DNA from 2 places in the Streptomyces sp. NPDC101490 genome. Region 2 is predicted to be linked to the other one. Evidence: riboswitches for the same ligand, from Rfam matches in the RefSeq annotation. Region 2 holds a riboswitch; the other holds the start of a gene.
What was found. A riboswitch is a leader RNA that binds a small molecule or an ion and turns the genes downstream of it on or off. The one in region 2 is predicted to bind glycine.

Region 1: linked by a shared signal. The riboswitch ahead of gcvP (aminomethyl-transferring glycine dehydrogenase) and the one ahead of gcvT (glycine cleavage system aminomethyltransferase GcvT) in region 2 are both predicted to bind glycine.

What each region holds. Positions count from the first base shown of each region.
Region 1 is NZ_JBIWNI010000038.1:23,129-30,638, forward strand. It holds gene gcvP (aminomethyl-transferring glycine dehydrogenase) at 1-1,535, opposite strand, end outside; glycine riboswitch at 1,713-1,812, opposite strand; gene ACIRQY_RS34280 (PRC-barrel domain-containing protein) at 1,926-2,291, shown strand; gene ACIRQY_RS34285 (DNA polymerase IV) at 2,452-3,873, opposite strand; gene ACIRQY_RS34290 (MerR family transcriptional regulator) at 4,035-4,658, opposite strand; gene ACIRQY_RS34295 (bifunctional nuclease family protein) at 4,851-5,324, opposite strand; gene ACIRQY_RS34300 (MerR family transcriptional regulator) at 5,390-6,133, opposite strand; gene ACIRQY_RS34305 (FHA domain-containing protein) at 6,163-7,104, opposite strand; gene ACIRQY_RS34310 (DUF881 domain-containing protein) at 7,186-7,510, opposite strand, start outside.
Region 2 is NZ_JBIWNI010000018.1:83,194-90,703, forward strand. It holds gene ACIRQY_RS26710 (enhanced serine sensitivity protein SseB C-terminal domain-containing protein) at 1-325, opposite strand, end outside; gene ACIRQY_RS26715 (enhanced serine sensitivity protein SseB) at 465-1,205, opposite strand; gene ACIRQY_RS26720 (AAA family ATPase) at 1,572-2,231, opposite strand; glycine riboswitch at 2,402-2,499, shown strand; gene gcvT (glycine cleavage system aminomethyltransferase GcvT) at 2,673-3,806, shown strand; gene gcvH (glycine cleavage system protein GcvH) at 3,884-4,264, shown strand; gene glyA (serine hydroxymethyltransferase) at 4,297-5,565, shown strand; gene ACIRQY_RS26740 (L-serine ammonia-lyase) at 5,724-7,094, shown strand; gene ACIRQY_RS26745 (beta-propeller fold lactonase family protein) at 7,477-7,510, shown strand, end outside.

The DNA.
Region 1 (7,510 bases), on a different contig from region 2:
GAGCCGAGCGGGATCATGCCCCGGTCCAGCGCGTAGTCGCGGTCCGCGAGCCTGCGCAGGTAGCGCAGCATCGAGGTCTCGGAGCGGTGCGTGCGGAAGACCGGGTGGGTCAGGTAGTCGTCGGAGCGCAGCAGCCCGGCGGGCAGCGCGTCCTCGGTCGCGGCGTCCAGGGCCTCTATGTCGGCGGTCACGCCGAACGCGCCCCACACGGCGGCGAGCTGGGCGCGCCCGGTGGTCTCGTCGCAGGACATGGAGACGTGGTCGGCGTCGGCGCGGTGGAGGTTGACCCCGGCCTCGCGGGCGGCGGCCACGACCGCGTCGGCCCGGCCGGGCACCCGGGCGGTGAGGGTGTCGAAGAAGGCGCCCTGGGTGAGCTCCACGCCACCGGCGGTGAGGCCCGCGGCGAGGATCGCGGCGTACCGGTGGGTGCGGCGCGCGATGCCCCGGAGGCCCTCGGGGCCGTGGTAGACGGCGTACATGCCCGCCATGACGGCGAGGAGCACCTGGGCGGTGCAGATGTTGCTGGTGGCCTTCTCGCGCCGGATGTGCTGCTCGCGGGTCTGCAGCGCGAGCCGGTAGGCGCGGTTGCCGTCGGCGTCGACGGAGACGCCGACCAGACGGCCGGGCAGGGAGCGGGCGTGCTTGTCCTGGACAGCCATGTAACCGGCGTGCGGGCCGCCGAAGCCCATCGGGACGCCGAAGCGCTGGGTGGTGCCGACGGCGATGTCGGCGCCGAGCTCGCCCGGCGAGGTGAGCAGGGTGAGCGCGAGCAGGTCGGCGGCGACGGTGACGATCGCGCCGAGCCCGTGGGCCTGGTCGACGACCGCCTTGATGTCGCGGACGGCGCCGGAAGCGCCCGGGTACTGGAGCAGTACGCCGAAGACACCGCGCTCGGCGATCTCGGCGGGGATGCCTCCGCTCAGGTCGGCGACGACGACCTCGACGCCGGTGGGCTCGGCACGGGTCCGGATGACGGCGACGGTCTGCGGCAGGGCGTCGGCGTCGATGAGGAAGACGCCGTTCTTGACCTTGCCGACGCGCCGGGACAGGGCCATGGCCTCGGCGGCGGCGGTGCCCTCGTCGAGGAGGGAGGCACCGGAGGTGGGCAGGCCGGTCAGGTCGGCGACGACCGTCTGGAAGTTCAGCAGGGCCTCCAGGCGGCCCTGGGAGATCTCCGGCTGGTACGGCGTGTACGCGGTGTACCAGGCCGGGTTCTCCATGACGTTGCGGAGGATCACCGGCGGGGTGAAGGTGCCGTAGTAGCCGAGGCCGATCATCGGCGCGAGGACCTGGTTGCGGTCGGCGAGGTCACGCAGCTCGGCGAGGACCTCGGCCTCCGTGCGCGCGCCCGGCAGGCTCAGCGCCTCGGTGTTCTTGATGACGTCCGGCACCGCGGCGGCCGTCAGCTCGTCGAGCGAGCCGTATCCGACCTGGGCGAGCATCTTGGCACGCGCCTCGGCGTCGGGGCCGATGTGCCGCTGCTCGAACGGGATGCCCTGTTCGAGCTCGGAGAGCGGAGTGCGGTTGGCGGTCATGTACGGAGGCCTCCTGGTCGTCACGACCTGCGAGGGGCACCGCGGCGCGGGTACCCGGACGGCCTCCCCCTCTGTCATGTCAACCTGAGAGTTTCACCGGGACGCCTCGCGGCACCCCGGCTTTCACCGTCGGTGAGAGCGTGTGCCGTCAGGCACCGCTCTGCTTTCCAGAGTGACCTCGTCCGCGCGGTACAGGTGCCTGAGAGATTCCGGGGAGGATTTGCTCCTTCGGCGCCCACCGGAAGGTTTCTCCGGGGGACTCTCCCGCACGGGGTCGACAGCCACGGCCAGCCTACCAGCGCCGTTGTGACTCCCGTCGCTCAAGTGGCCGACATCCCAGATGTGCACTTTCGTAGGGGTGTAGAGGAGTTGCGACCAGTTGGAGGGACCGTGCAGACCGATATCGATCCGCGCAGCCTGATCGGCCGCAAGGCGTTCGACCGGAACGGACACAAGATCGGAACCGTGGACGAGGTGTACCTGGACGACGCGACCGGAGTGCCGGAATGGGCCGCGGTCCGCACCGGCCTGTTCAGCCGGGACGCCTTCGTCCCGCTGGAGCCGAGCGAGCTGACCGGGGAGGGCCTCCGCATCCCCTACGAGCGCGCCCTCATCAAGGACGCCCCGGACTTCGGGGTGGGCCGCCACCTCTCCCCCGCGCAGGAGCTCCAGCTCTACCGCCACTACAGCATGACGCTCCCTCCGCCGCCCCCGGACGCCGACTTCGGCCGCCTCGCGGGCCAGGACGGCCCGTGACACCCCGCTGAGTCGGTACGAGTGACCCGGGAGCGCCCGGACCACCGGTACGAGCGCTCCCGCCCCACCCGGCTCATCCCGCCGGCCCTCCCGTGGGGCTCACCCGCCCCACAAGACCTCCAAGGCCCCCAAGCCGCTCAAGCTCCTCAAGCCGAACCCCTCACTCAGGTCCCCGTCCCACCAACGGCAGCGGCTCCCCCGGCACCAGGTCCGGATCGTCCACGGCGAACGTACGGACCCGACCGGGCGCCGAACCCGGCTCCTCGAACCGCACCGTGACCCGACCGACCCCGCTCCCCTGGACCCACCCGGGCCCGTACACCGTGTGCCGTACGTCGTGACCGGGCGCCCAGTGCCGCTCCACGCTCCCGGCCGCCTCCTCGACGGCGTCCCCACCGGCAGCCCCCGCTCCGGCGCCCGAAGCACCCGGCCCGTCCTCCTCGCCTCCTCCGACGCCCCCGTCCTTCTCCGGCTCCCCCGGCACCGCCCCGGTCTCCGCCTCCGCCCGCGCCTCGGCCTGGGCGAACAGGTCCTCCTGGGTGAAGTCCGCGAGCCCGCTGACCCCGACCCCGAGGAGCCGTACGCCCCCGGTCGTGTCCACCGCGTCGAGGAGCCGTCCGACCGCCTCGCGCACCACCCCGGGGTCGTCGGTGGGCCCCCGGAGCGTCTCGGACCGGGTCAGGGTGGAGAAGTCGTACCGCCGGACCTTGAGGACGATGGTCCGCCCCGAGTGGCCCGAGGCCCGCAGCCGTCCCACGCACCGCTCCGCGAGCCGCTCCGCCTCCACCCGGATGCGGACCCGGTCGTGCAGGTCGACGTCGAAGGTGTCCTCCACGGACACCGACTTGGCGTCCCGCTCGGCCACCACGGCCCGGTCGTCGTACCCCCGGGCCATCCGGTGCAGCGAGGTCCCGTGCGCCCGCCCGAGGAGCCGTACGAGCTCGTCCTCGCCCGCCTCCACGAGATCGGCCACGGTGGTCATCCCGGCCCTTCTGAGGTGCTCCCCGGTCGCCGGTCCGACTCCGGGCAGGATCCGCACCGCACGAGGCCCGAGCAGCTCCCGCTCGGTACCGGGCTCGATCAGCACCAGCCCGTCGGGCTTGGCCTCCTCCGAGGCGATCTTCGCGATCATCTTGGACCCGGCGAGCCCCACGGACCCGGCCAGCCCGGTCGTCGCCAGGATGTCGGTCCGCAGCTTCTCCCCGGCCGCCCGCGCGCTCGCGCTGTCGTCGGCGACGCCCCCCGCCTCCAGGTCGACGAAGGCCTCGTCCAGGCTGAGCGGCTCGACGAGCGGCGAGAGCCGTCCGAGCAGTTCCATGACCTGTTCGCTGATCGACCGGTAGAAGGCGAAGCGCGGCACGAGATAGGCGGCGTTCGGCGCGAGCCGCCGGGCCTGGCCCATCGGCATCGCCGAGTGGACGCCGAAGCGGCGGGCCTCGTAGGAGGCGGTCGCGACCACGCCCCTGGGCCCGAGCCCGCCCACGACCACCGGTTTTCCGCGCAGGCTGGGCTTCGCCGCCTGCTCGGCGGCGGCGAAGAACGCATCCATGTCGAGATGCAGGATCGTCGGCGCGGCTCTCACCCGTCCGATGCTGCCCTACGCCACTGACAACGCGGCTCCGGCGCGGCGTCACCCGCCGGAGTGCCGGGCTCAGGGCCGAGGCCGGGCCCCCTCGCCAGGGGGAGGCCTCACCGGGCCCGCTACGGGCCCTCAGCGGGCCGTCAGGCCCCCTCGGCGGGGGCTCAGACCGCCCGGTCCCGTCTGCGCCGCGCCAGCTCGTCCCCCGGGTTGTGCCCGACGAGGGTCTCCCCCGTGTCGACCCGCTCCCCGTGCAGCTGCGAGAGGGCGGCATCGACGTCCTGCCACACCACACCGACGGCGATGCCGAAGACGCCCTGCCCGCCCTGGAGCAGGGAGACCACCTCGTCCGGCGAGGAGCACTCGTACACCGTGGCGCCGTCGCTCATGAGCGTCATCCGCTCCAGGTCCCGGAAGCCCCGCGCGCGCAGGTGCTGCACCGTGGCCCGGATGTTCTGGAGGGCGACCCCGGTGTCGAGGAAACGCTTGACGATCTTCAGTACGACGACGTCACGGAAGCTGTAGAGCCGCTGGGTCCCCGAACCGTACGCGGGCCGCACGCTCGGCTCCACGAGCCCGGTGCGCGCCCAGTAGTCCAGCTGCCGGTAGGTGATCCCGGCCGCTGCGCAGGCCGTCGGCCCGCGGTAGCCGACCGCCTCGCCCGTCTGGCCCTGCCCCGTGTCGGTCTCCGCACCGAAGTCGCCCGCACTGCCGTGAAGCGGATACGGACCGCTCCCCCCGGACACGCGTCCGGGCGAGCTCCCTGCCGTACCGTCCGCGCTGCTCATCACGCCGACCCTCCGTCCTTGACCTGCCCACACGAAGGTAGGCAGTCACTCGGGGTGCGTCAACGATCGCCACACTCGGCACGCCGAGTGATAATCACCCTGAGAGTGGTTTCCCGTGTCTCTCTTCGGGGAAAGGCTACTCGAATGTCCTGTCCGCGCCCCGCGAACGGCCCGTGCCGACGGCGCCGTGCCTCACTGACTGTTGGTCCCGAAATCCTCCGGTGAGATCTGGTCGAGGAACTCGCGGAACTTCTCCACCTCGTCCTCCTGCTCGTCCGGGATCGCGATGCCGGCGTCGTCCAGGACACCGTCGCTGCCGAAGATCGGCGTGCCGGTCCTCAGGGCGAGGGCTATCGCGTCGGAGGGGCGGGCGCTCACCTCGACCCCGCTGGCGAAGACCAGCTCCGCGTAGAAGACACCGTCGCGCAGGTCGGTGATGCGCACTTCGGTGAGTTCCTGTCCCACGGCCTCCAGCACGTCCTTGAAAAGGTCGTGCGTCAGCGGCCGCGGTGGCGCCATCCCCTGCTGGGCGAAGGCGATCGCGGTCGCCTCCCCCGGTCCGATCCAGATGGGGAGGTACCGATCGCCTCCCACTTCACGCAGGAGCACGATCGGCTGGTTGGAGGGCATTTCCACCCGGACACCCACAACGTCGAGCTCGTTCACACAGCAACCCTAGGACGTGCCCGCCCGGTTTGGATAGTCGGGCCCCCGCTCCGCCCACCCCGGGCTCACTGGAGCCGCACGCCCAGGGCGGTCTGGACGAGAGCCGCGTGCAGCCGTACCGACTGCGCGGCGAGCTCCCGGGCGGTGGCCTCCGCATGGGCTCTGGTCTGCGGGTTGCGGTGCCGGCGCAGTGGCGCGACGACCTGCTCGATCAGTCCGGCCTCGCGGTCGGCGGCCGCCTTCACGGACCGCAGGTGCCGGGGTTCGAGACCGAAACGCCCCAGATCCGCGACGAGCCGGGCGACCGTGACGGTCTCGGCGTCGTACCCGCCGCCCGCCATCTCGCAGACCAGGCCGTACGACTCCCACTCGACAAGTTCCGTCTCGGTCGCCTCGGCGGCGGCCAGCAGCTCCGCCCGGCCCAGCCGGCCGACGGTGGGCGGCTCCGTCCCGGGCTCCCAGGCCCCCTCCACGAGGTCCTTCCGGCGTCCGGGTGCGGGAAGCTCGACCTGCTCGCCCCGGGCGAGGGCGTCGAGGTGCTCACGGATGACCTTCAGCGGAAGGTAGTGGTCCCGCTGAATCCGCAGGATCAGAGCGAGCCGCTCCACGTCCTGCGGGCTGAACTTCCGGTACCCGGAGGCCGTCCTGCGGGGCTCCACGAGCCCCTCGGCCTCCAGAAACCTGATCTTGGAGATGGTCACTTCGGGAAACTCGTCGCGCAGCTGGTTCAGCACCGTGCCGATGCTGACCAGCCGGTCGCCCGCGGAGGCGGCGCCGGACCCGGCACCGCCCGTCGGTGTTCGCAGCATGGACCTTCCCTGAAGGCTTCTCCGAGGCGTTACACGCCCCGCCGGTTCGAGTAGAAGACCAGCCGGTACTTGCCGATCTGCACCTCGTCACCGTTGGACAGGACGGCCGAGTCGATCGGCTCACGGTTGACGTACGTACCGTTGAGGCTGCCGACGTCGGAGACGGTGAAACCGCCGTCATGACCCCGCCGGAACTCGACGTGCCGCCGGGAGACCGTGAAGTCGTCCAGGAAGATGTCGCTCTGCGGGTGACGGCCCGCCGTGGTCAGCTCGCCGTCGAGCAGGAACCGGCTGCCGGAGTTGGGGCCCCTGCGCACCACGAGAAGGGCGGAACCGGAAGGCAGCGCCTCCACGGCGGCCAGCGCCTCCGGGGAGAGCGAGGGCAGCTTCGTCTGGCCGGTGATCTCCGCCTCGTAGGCCTCGAGACCCGAGATCGAGATCGTCGACGTCGTCTCCGAAGCGCGCTCGGCGACCGCCCCGCCCCGCAGCGGCGTACCGCACTGCGAGCAGAAGCGGCTGTCGGCCGTGTTGCGGTGACCGCACCTCGTGCACACCGGCATGGACGCATCCTCCTGCCGCGGCTGACCCGCCGAGGTCTGTGTCGCGTACGGATCCGGGGTGAACCCTCCACCCGCACCTGAGGTCGATGGTTCTCCGAAACCTATGCGGGCGGCCCCGGCCTGGTCAACGGAAGACGCGCCCGGATTGCCCGGAACATCACCGCCCTGACCGCCGATCTGATCGCGGAAGAGCGGACGCTCGCCGCCCTGCTCCTCGCTCTGGGCATGGCGCGACGCGCGGTGCCTGGCGCTGCCGCCGTCCTCACGCGCGCTCTTGCCGAACAACTTCGCAAACAACTTCACGGGCGATTCCCCTTGACCGAAACAGACCCGCCCGTGGGGCAGGACGAACCGAGATCCATCACACCTGCCGACCCGGACACCTTCACAACGTCCGTATCCTCCGGACAGTTTCCACCACGCACCACCGTTGTGGTGCGCCGACCCCCCGCAACTCCGTGCGCTTGTCGCGGGGCCCCCGTTGTCCCCCTCTCACGGCGAGGACGACTGAGCGTAGTCAGGCCGCTTCGCGGGTCGCAAGGCATCGACGACGATCTTCGCCGACCGCTCCACCGTGGCCGTGGCCTGCTCCTTCTCCAGGGTCTGCACGACACCGCCGGGAATGTTGAGCGCGGGCTCGAGATCCTCCGGCTTGCCGATGACCTTGAAGACGTACGGAGCGGTCACCTTCGTTCCATCGATCCGCATGTCATCACCGCTACCGGTGAAATAACTGTCCGCGACGACCCGGACACCATCCACCTGGATCGCCTCCGCGCCCGCGGCACGCAGCTCCTGGATCGCGTCGAGCAGCATG
Region 2 (7,510 bases):
CGTGCGGATTCAGCCAGACTCCCCAGCGGTCGGGGTAGAGGGCGCGGGCGATCTCCCGGCCGGTGACGAGCTCGTGGGCGCGGTGCCAGCCGGAGGCGGCCAGCTCCCGGTCGGAGGTGACGCAGGGCGCGTAGCCGTGGCCGTCCACCTCCATGTTCCCGTACTGGGCGTCGGCCGATCCCGGCGTGCCGTGCCAGAGCAGTATCCGCAGCTCGCCGTCGGCGAGGGCGTGCAGCAGCTGCTCGTACGCGTCGTAGCGTCCGGGTGCCACCTGGCGCAGCATGTGCTCGATCCGTTCGGCCGAGGCGGTGCCTGACGCGCTCACCCTGGTTCCCGCCCCTCTTCCGTCACCACGTCGGTCGTGCGTATGTCCTGCGGCCGTCCGCGTCGTGCGAAGTCCGGCCGTGCGAAGTCCGGCCGCGCGAAGTCCGGCCGTGAGAAGTTCAGCTTAAACAGCCCGTCCGTCACACGGCGGCGCGCTGGTAGAAGGGGCGGACCCGCTCCAGCATCCAGTCGCCGACCGGGTCCTGCGCCATGTCGAGCAGGATGAGGTTGACCGGCCAGGCCACCTCGACGCGGCCGAGGGCGCGGCCGAGGGCGTCCAGGGGCGCGTTGCGGTCGACGCCGTCCCAGCCGACGAGCTGGACGCCGACGAAAAGGGCGGGTTCGGTGCCCTCGACGCTGGCGAGGGCGCGGCGGGCGGAGACGACGACCCCGGTGGCCTCGAACTCGGCGGAGGCGGCGGAGAGGAAGTCGACGGGGTCGTCCTGCCAGTCGGGCTCGAAGAGGCGGACCCGGCCGCCCGCGGCGGGGCCGTCGAGCGGGGTGCGGCCGGTCCGGCAGAGTTCGGCGACGGCGGGCGGGGGCAGCGGGACGCCGACGGTGCCGCCGGGGTTCACCGCGATGCCGAGCTGCGGGGGCAGACCCCGGGCGAACTCGCGGGCGGGGGCGACGGTGAAGGACATGTGGCTGCCGACACAGGCGAGGAACTGCTGTTCGGAGCTGAAGACGGGGACGTAGGCCGCACCGTCGATCTCCAGGGTGGGCAGGTCGAGGTCGGCGCTCTCGGGGCCGCCGCCGTTGGGCAGCGGCACCCAGACGGGGCTGCGGCCGAGGACCTCGACCAGGCGGGCTCCGGCCCCGGGATTGCCGAGTGAGGCGGCAAGGACCTCTTCGAGCTCGTTGCCCGGCCACGTCACGTCCACGGTCCCGTTTCCCCTTCTCGCCGCCAGGGCTCCGCCGTGCCGGCGGGCCCGCCAGCACCCTAACGCCGCCCTTGTGGCGCCGTGGCCCAAAGGGTACGGAACGTGGGGGCGGTGGGACACGGGCGACGGCCGGAGGGACCCGGGGAGGGGGGCCGGGGGCCGGGCCCGGGGGACAGGACGCCGGGACGCGGACGGGTGGACGGCGGACGGACCGGAGCCGGAGCCGGAAGCAACGGCCGAGCCGCGCCCCGGTAACGGACCGGTCAGGCACCGGCACTCACCAGCAGCAGCACCAGGAGCACCAGGAGCACCAGGAGCCTCCCGGAGGCGCCCCCAGGGACGCCCCCGGGGGCGCGGGCGGTCGCTTCAGACGGCCTCCCCGAAGCCGATCCTGCGGAGCGCGTCGGCGGCGTCCCGGTCGAGCAGGGTCACGGAGGCGCAGCCGTGCGGGAGGCGGCCGGACTCGGCGGAGGTGACGAGCCGGGTGACGGCCCGCCGGTGCCGGGCGAAGGCGTACGAGGAGACGCCCCGGCCCCGGTCGCGCTGTCCGGCGCGGGCGGTGTCGGGGGTGACGTCGAGGAGGACGAGGTGGAGGGCGCGGCCCCGGCGGCGGGCCTCGCGGGCGAGCCAGCCGCGCACCCAGGACTGGGTGCCGCAGTCGTGGACGATCACGCCACCGCCGGAGCGCAGGGCGGTGCGGAGTCCCGCGTAGTGCGCGAGGCGGACCAGCGGGCGGTAGACGGCGTACGGCAGCAGGCGGGGCATCCGGGCCTCCCAGCGCTCCCGGGTGTCCTGGGAGTCGATGCCGCTGCCCTCGGCGGCGCGCTTCATGAGGGTGGACTTGCCGCTGCCGGGCAGCCCGGAGACGACGACGAGGTCGCCCGCCGCGAAGGTGAGGGCGCGGGGGCCCCGGCCGCCGCGCTCGCGCAGGTCCCGCAGGAGCCGGACCCTCCGGGTCCGGGCGCGGGCCCGCTGTGACGGTATTCCGGTACTCGGAGCGTATGCGCCGGTGTGCTGGAACCTCATCGCTTCTCCCCCCTGCCGGGTCTCAAGGAGACCCTTGCCCATGAAGTGTAAAGAACTGGTAATGAGGCACAAGCGATTTGCCGCGCCGGACACGCGTGCAATGATGTGCCCGCCGGGCGGGCCGTCGCCCCACAGCGCACCGCCGCCCTTACAACCGCATACCGGCCGTTCGAATCCGCGCGGGAGAGTTCCGGACGCCTCGGCGTCCGGGCGCCGAAGGAGCAAGACCCTCCCTTGAATCTCTCAGGCCCCGTACCGCGTGGATGAGGCAGATCTGAAAAGCGGGACACCCTGCCGGTGTCCCCACCCAAGGTGCAAGCCGATCTCTCGGTGACGAGATGCTCTCGGTGAACCTCTCAGGTTCCATGACAGATGGGGAGGACGTCCTCGCCGTCATGTGTTTCGTCACCTATCACGCCCTTGGGACCCGGGAGCCACCCCATGACCTCTGCCCCCCGCCTGACCGCCCTCGATGCCCTGCATCGTTCGCTGGGCGCGACCATGACCGACTTCGCGGGCTGGGACATGCCGCTGCGCTACGGCAGTGAGCGCGAGGAGCACCTCGCGGTCCGCACCCGGGCCGGTCTGTTCGACCTCTCCCACATGGGCGAGATCACCGTCACGGGTCCGCAGGCCGTGGAGCTCCTCGACCACGCCCTGGTCGGCAACATCTCCACGGTGGGTGCCGGGCGCGCCCGGTACACGATGATCTGCCAGGAGGACGGCGGCATCCTCGACGACCTGATCGTCTACCGTCTCGGCCCGGCCGAGGCCCCCGAGTACATGGTCGTCGCCAACGCCTCCAACGCCCAGATCGTGCTCGACGCGCTGGTGGAGCGCTCGGCGGGCTTCGACGCCGAGGTGCGCGACGACCGCGACGCGTACGCCCTGCTGGCGGTGCAGGGCCCGGAGTCCCCCGGCATCCTGAAGTCGCTCACCGACGCCGACCTGGACGGGCTGAAGTACTACGCGGGGCTGCCCGGCACGGTCGCGGGCGTGCCCGCGCTGATCGCCCGGACCGGCTACACCGGCGAGGACGGCTTCGAGCTGTTCCTGAAGCCGGAGCACGCCGAGGGCGTGTGGCGGGCGCTGACCGAGGCGGGCGCCCCGGTCGGGCTGATCCCCTGCGGCCTGTCCTGCCGTGACACGCTCCGCCTGGAGGCGGGCATGCCGCTGTACGGGCACGAGCTGACCACCTCCCTGACGCCCTTCGACGCGGGGCTCGGCCGGGTCGTGAAGTTCGAGAAGACGACCAACGAGGGCCGGTTCGTCGGCCGTGAGGCGCTGGAGAAGGCCGCCGAGCGCGCCGGGGCCACCCCGCCGCGCAAGCTCGTCGGGCTGATCGCCGAGGGCCGCCGGGTCCCGCGCGCCGGTTTCTCCGTCGTCAAGGACGGCGTGGTCATCGGGGAGGTCACCTCCGGCGCCCCGTCCCCGACGCTCGGCAAGCCGATCGCGATGGCGTACGTCGACGCGGCGCACGCCACGCCCGGGACCGAGGGCGTCGGCGTGGACGTCCGCGGCGCCCACGAGCCGTACGAGGTCGTGGCACTGCCGTTCTACAAGCGCCAGAAGTGACGAGTCCGTCTCACTTCTCGTCTCACCCCGCAAGACCCACGTTCATCAGCACTCCCCCGATCCAGGAGAATCAGGCCATGAGCAACCCCCAGCAGCTGCGTTACACCAAGGAGCACGAGTGGCTGTCGGACGCCGTGGACGGCGTCGCGACCGTCGGCATCACCGAGTTCGCCGCCAACGCGCTCGGTGACGTCGTCTACGCCCAGCTTCCCGCTGTCGGCGACACCGTCACCGCGGGCGAGACCTGCGGCGAGCTGGAGTCGACGAAGTCGGTCAGCGACCTGTACTCCCCCGTGACGGGCGAGATCGTCGAGTCCAACCAGGACGTGGTGGACGACCCGTCCCTGGTGAACACGGCTCCGTTCGAGGGTGGCTGGCTGTTCAAGGTGCGTGTCGAGGGCGAGCCGGACGAGCTGCTCACCGCCGACGCGTACGCCGCGTTCTCCGCCGGGAACTGAAGACCGGGCCCGAGACCCTTAGGGATCGATTCATGTCGCTTCTGAACACTCCCCTCCACGAGCTGGACCCGGACGTCGCCGCAGCCGTCGACGCCGAGCTCCGCCGTCAGCAGTCCACCCTCGAAATGATCGCCTCGGAGAACTTCGCTCCGGTCGCCGTCATGGAGGCGCAGGGCTCCGTCCTCACCAACAAGTACGCCGAGGGCTACCCGGGCCGCCGCTACTACGGTGGCTGCGAGCACGTCGACGTCGCCGAGCAGATCGCGATCGACCGGGTCAAGGACCTGTTCGGTGCCGAGTACGCCAATGTGCAGCCGCACTCCGGCGCCTCCGCGAACCAGGCCGCCCTCTTCGCGATCGCCCAGCCCGGCGACACGATCCTCGGCCTGGACCTGGCGCACGGCGGTCACCTGACCCACGGCATGCGCCTGAACTTCTCCGGCAAGCAGTTCGACGTGGTCGCGTACCACGTCGACGAGGCCGGTCTGGTCGACATGGCCGAGGTCGAGCGCCTCGCCAAGGAGCACCGCCCGAAGGTGATCATCGCGGGCTGGTCCGCCTACCCGCGCCAGCTGGACTTCGCCGAGTTCCGCCGGATCGCCGACGAGGTCGAGGCCTACCTGTGGGTCGACATGGCCCACTTCGCGGGTCTGGTCGCCGCCGGTCTGCACCCGAACCCGGTGCCGTACGCGGACGTGGTGACCTCCACCACGCACAAGACGCTCGGCGGCCCGCGCGGCGGCATCATCCTGGCGAAGAAGGCGTTCGCCAAGAAGCTGAACTCCTCGGTCTTCCCCGGTTTCCAGGGCGGCCCGCTGGAGCACGTCATCGCGGCCAAGGCCGTCTCCTTCAAGGTCGCGGCCTCGGAGGAGTTCAAGGAGCGCCAGCAGCGCACCGTGGACGGCGCCCGCGCCCTGGCCGAGCGCCTGGTCCGGGACGACGTCACCGAGCACGGCGTCTCCGTCCTGTCCGGCGGCACGGACGTGCACCTGGTCCTGGTGGACCTGCGCAACTCCGAGCTCGACGGCCAGCAGGCCGAGGACCGTCTCCACGAGGTCGGCATCACGGTCAACCGCAACGCCGTCCCGAACGACCCGCGCCCGCCGATGGTCACCTCCGGTCTGCGCATCGGCACGCCCGCGCTCGCCACCCGCGGCTTCGGCGCCGAGGACTTCACCGAGGTCGCCGACATCATCGCGGAGTCCCTGAAGCCCGGCTTCGACAGCGAGAAGGCCGAGGCCCTCAAGGCCCGGGTGACCGCCCTGGCGGACAAGCACCCGCTGTACCCCGGCCTGAAGTAGTTTCGTACCCTTTCGTTCGTACGAATCTTCGGGGCACCGCGCACACTGGACCGTGAGCGCGGTGCCCCACTCCATGTCCCCGTACGCCCCCTTTTTCCCGCGCTTCTCTGCTCCACCCCGGCAGACAACGGCGTCTAGCCCTCCCAAGGAGTCCTTCCGTGGCCATCTCGGTCTTCGACCTGTTCTCGATCGGCATCGGCCCGTCGAGCTCCCACACGGTGGGGCCGATGCGCGCGGCCCGGATGTTCGCCCGCCGGCTGAAGAACGAGGGCCTGCTCTCCCACACCGCCTCCGTACGGGCCGAGCTGTACGGCTCCCTCGGCGCGACCGGCCACGGCCACGGCACCCCCAAGGCCGTCCTCCTCGGTCTGGAGGGCAACTCGCCGCGCACCGTCGACGTCGAACACGCTGACGAGGAATTCGAACGGATCAAGAGCAGCGGCCGGATCAACCTGCTCGGCGCCCACGAGGTCCCCTTCGACTTCGACGCCGACCTGATCCTGCACCGGCGCAAGGCGCTGCCGTACCACGCCAACGGGATGACGGTCTTCGCGTACGACTCCGAGGGCGGCCTCGTCCTGGAGAAGACGTACTACTCGGTGGGCGGCGGCTTCGTCGTCGACGAGGACGCGGTCGCGGGCGAGAACCCGATCATCCCCGACGACACCCACCTGAAGTACCCCTTCCGCACCGGCGACGAGCTGCTCCGGCTCGCCAAGGAGACCGGTCTGTCGATCTCCTCCCTGATGCTGGAGAACGAGAAGGCCTGGCGCACCGAGGACGAGATCCGCGCGGGCCTCCTGGAGATCTGGCGGGTCATGCAGTCCTGCGTCTCGCGCGGCATGGCCCGCGAGGGCATCCTGCCCGGCGGCCTGAAGGTCCGCAGGCGCGCCGCGAACTCGGCCCGCAAGCTGCGCACCGAGGGGAACCCGGCGGCGCACGCGATGGAGTGGATCACCCTCTACGCGATGGCCGTGAACGAGGAGAACGCGGCGGGCGGCCGGGTGGTCACCGCCCCGACGAACGGCGCGGCCGGAATCATCCCCTCCGTCCTGCACTACTACACGAACTTCGTGCCCGGCGCCGACGACGACGGCATCGTCCGCTTCCTGCTCGCGGCGGGCGCGATCGGGATGCTCTTCAAGGAGAACGCCTCCATCTCCGGCGCCGAGGTCGGCTGCCAGGGCGAGGTCGGTTCGGCCTGCTCGATGGCGGCGGGCGCCCTCGCGGAGGTCCTCGGCGGCTCCCCCGAGCAGGTGGAGAACGCGGCCGAGATCGGCATGGAGCACAACCTGGGCCTGACCTGCGACCCGGTCGGCGGCCTGGTGCAGATCCCGTGCATCGAGCGCAACGGCATGGCGGCGGTCAAGGCGGTCACGGCGGCGAAGATGTCGATGCGCGGCGACGGCAGCCACCTGGTCTCCCTCGACAAGGTCATCAAGACCATGAAGGAGACGGGCGCGGACATGAGCGTGAAGTACAAGGAGACCGCGCGCGGCGGGCTCGCGGTGAACATCATCGAGTGCTGAGCTTCCCCCTCGGGCGGCCCCGGTAGTCGGGGTTCCGCCGCGGGCCCCGGTCGGCGTTCCCGGTTCTTCCGGCGCCGGGCGGGGCCTTTCGCGTGGCGGAGGATGCGGCGGTCGGGGGCGGGCTGATTCGGCGGTCGGGGGCGGTCGCCGGGTGTTCGAATGGGTTCCGGCCAGGAGGCGTGTGGCTGGTTCGCGTGCTTGTCGGGGGCGGGGGTCCCTCGCATCCTGTCCCAGGTGCACCGGACGCCCGCCTCCGGGGTCTCGCGGGCCGTCGTCCGGTGTCCGTGTGCGTCCCGGGTGGACGCTCCCCGTGGTCGTGGGCGGGGCCGGGCTTCGATCCGCCCGCGCCGCCCGCGCGTGGCCTGATGGGGAGGAACCTCTCATGCGCTCGTCGACCACCTCCGGCGTCCGAAGAG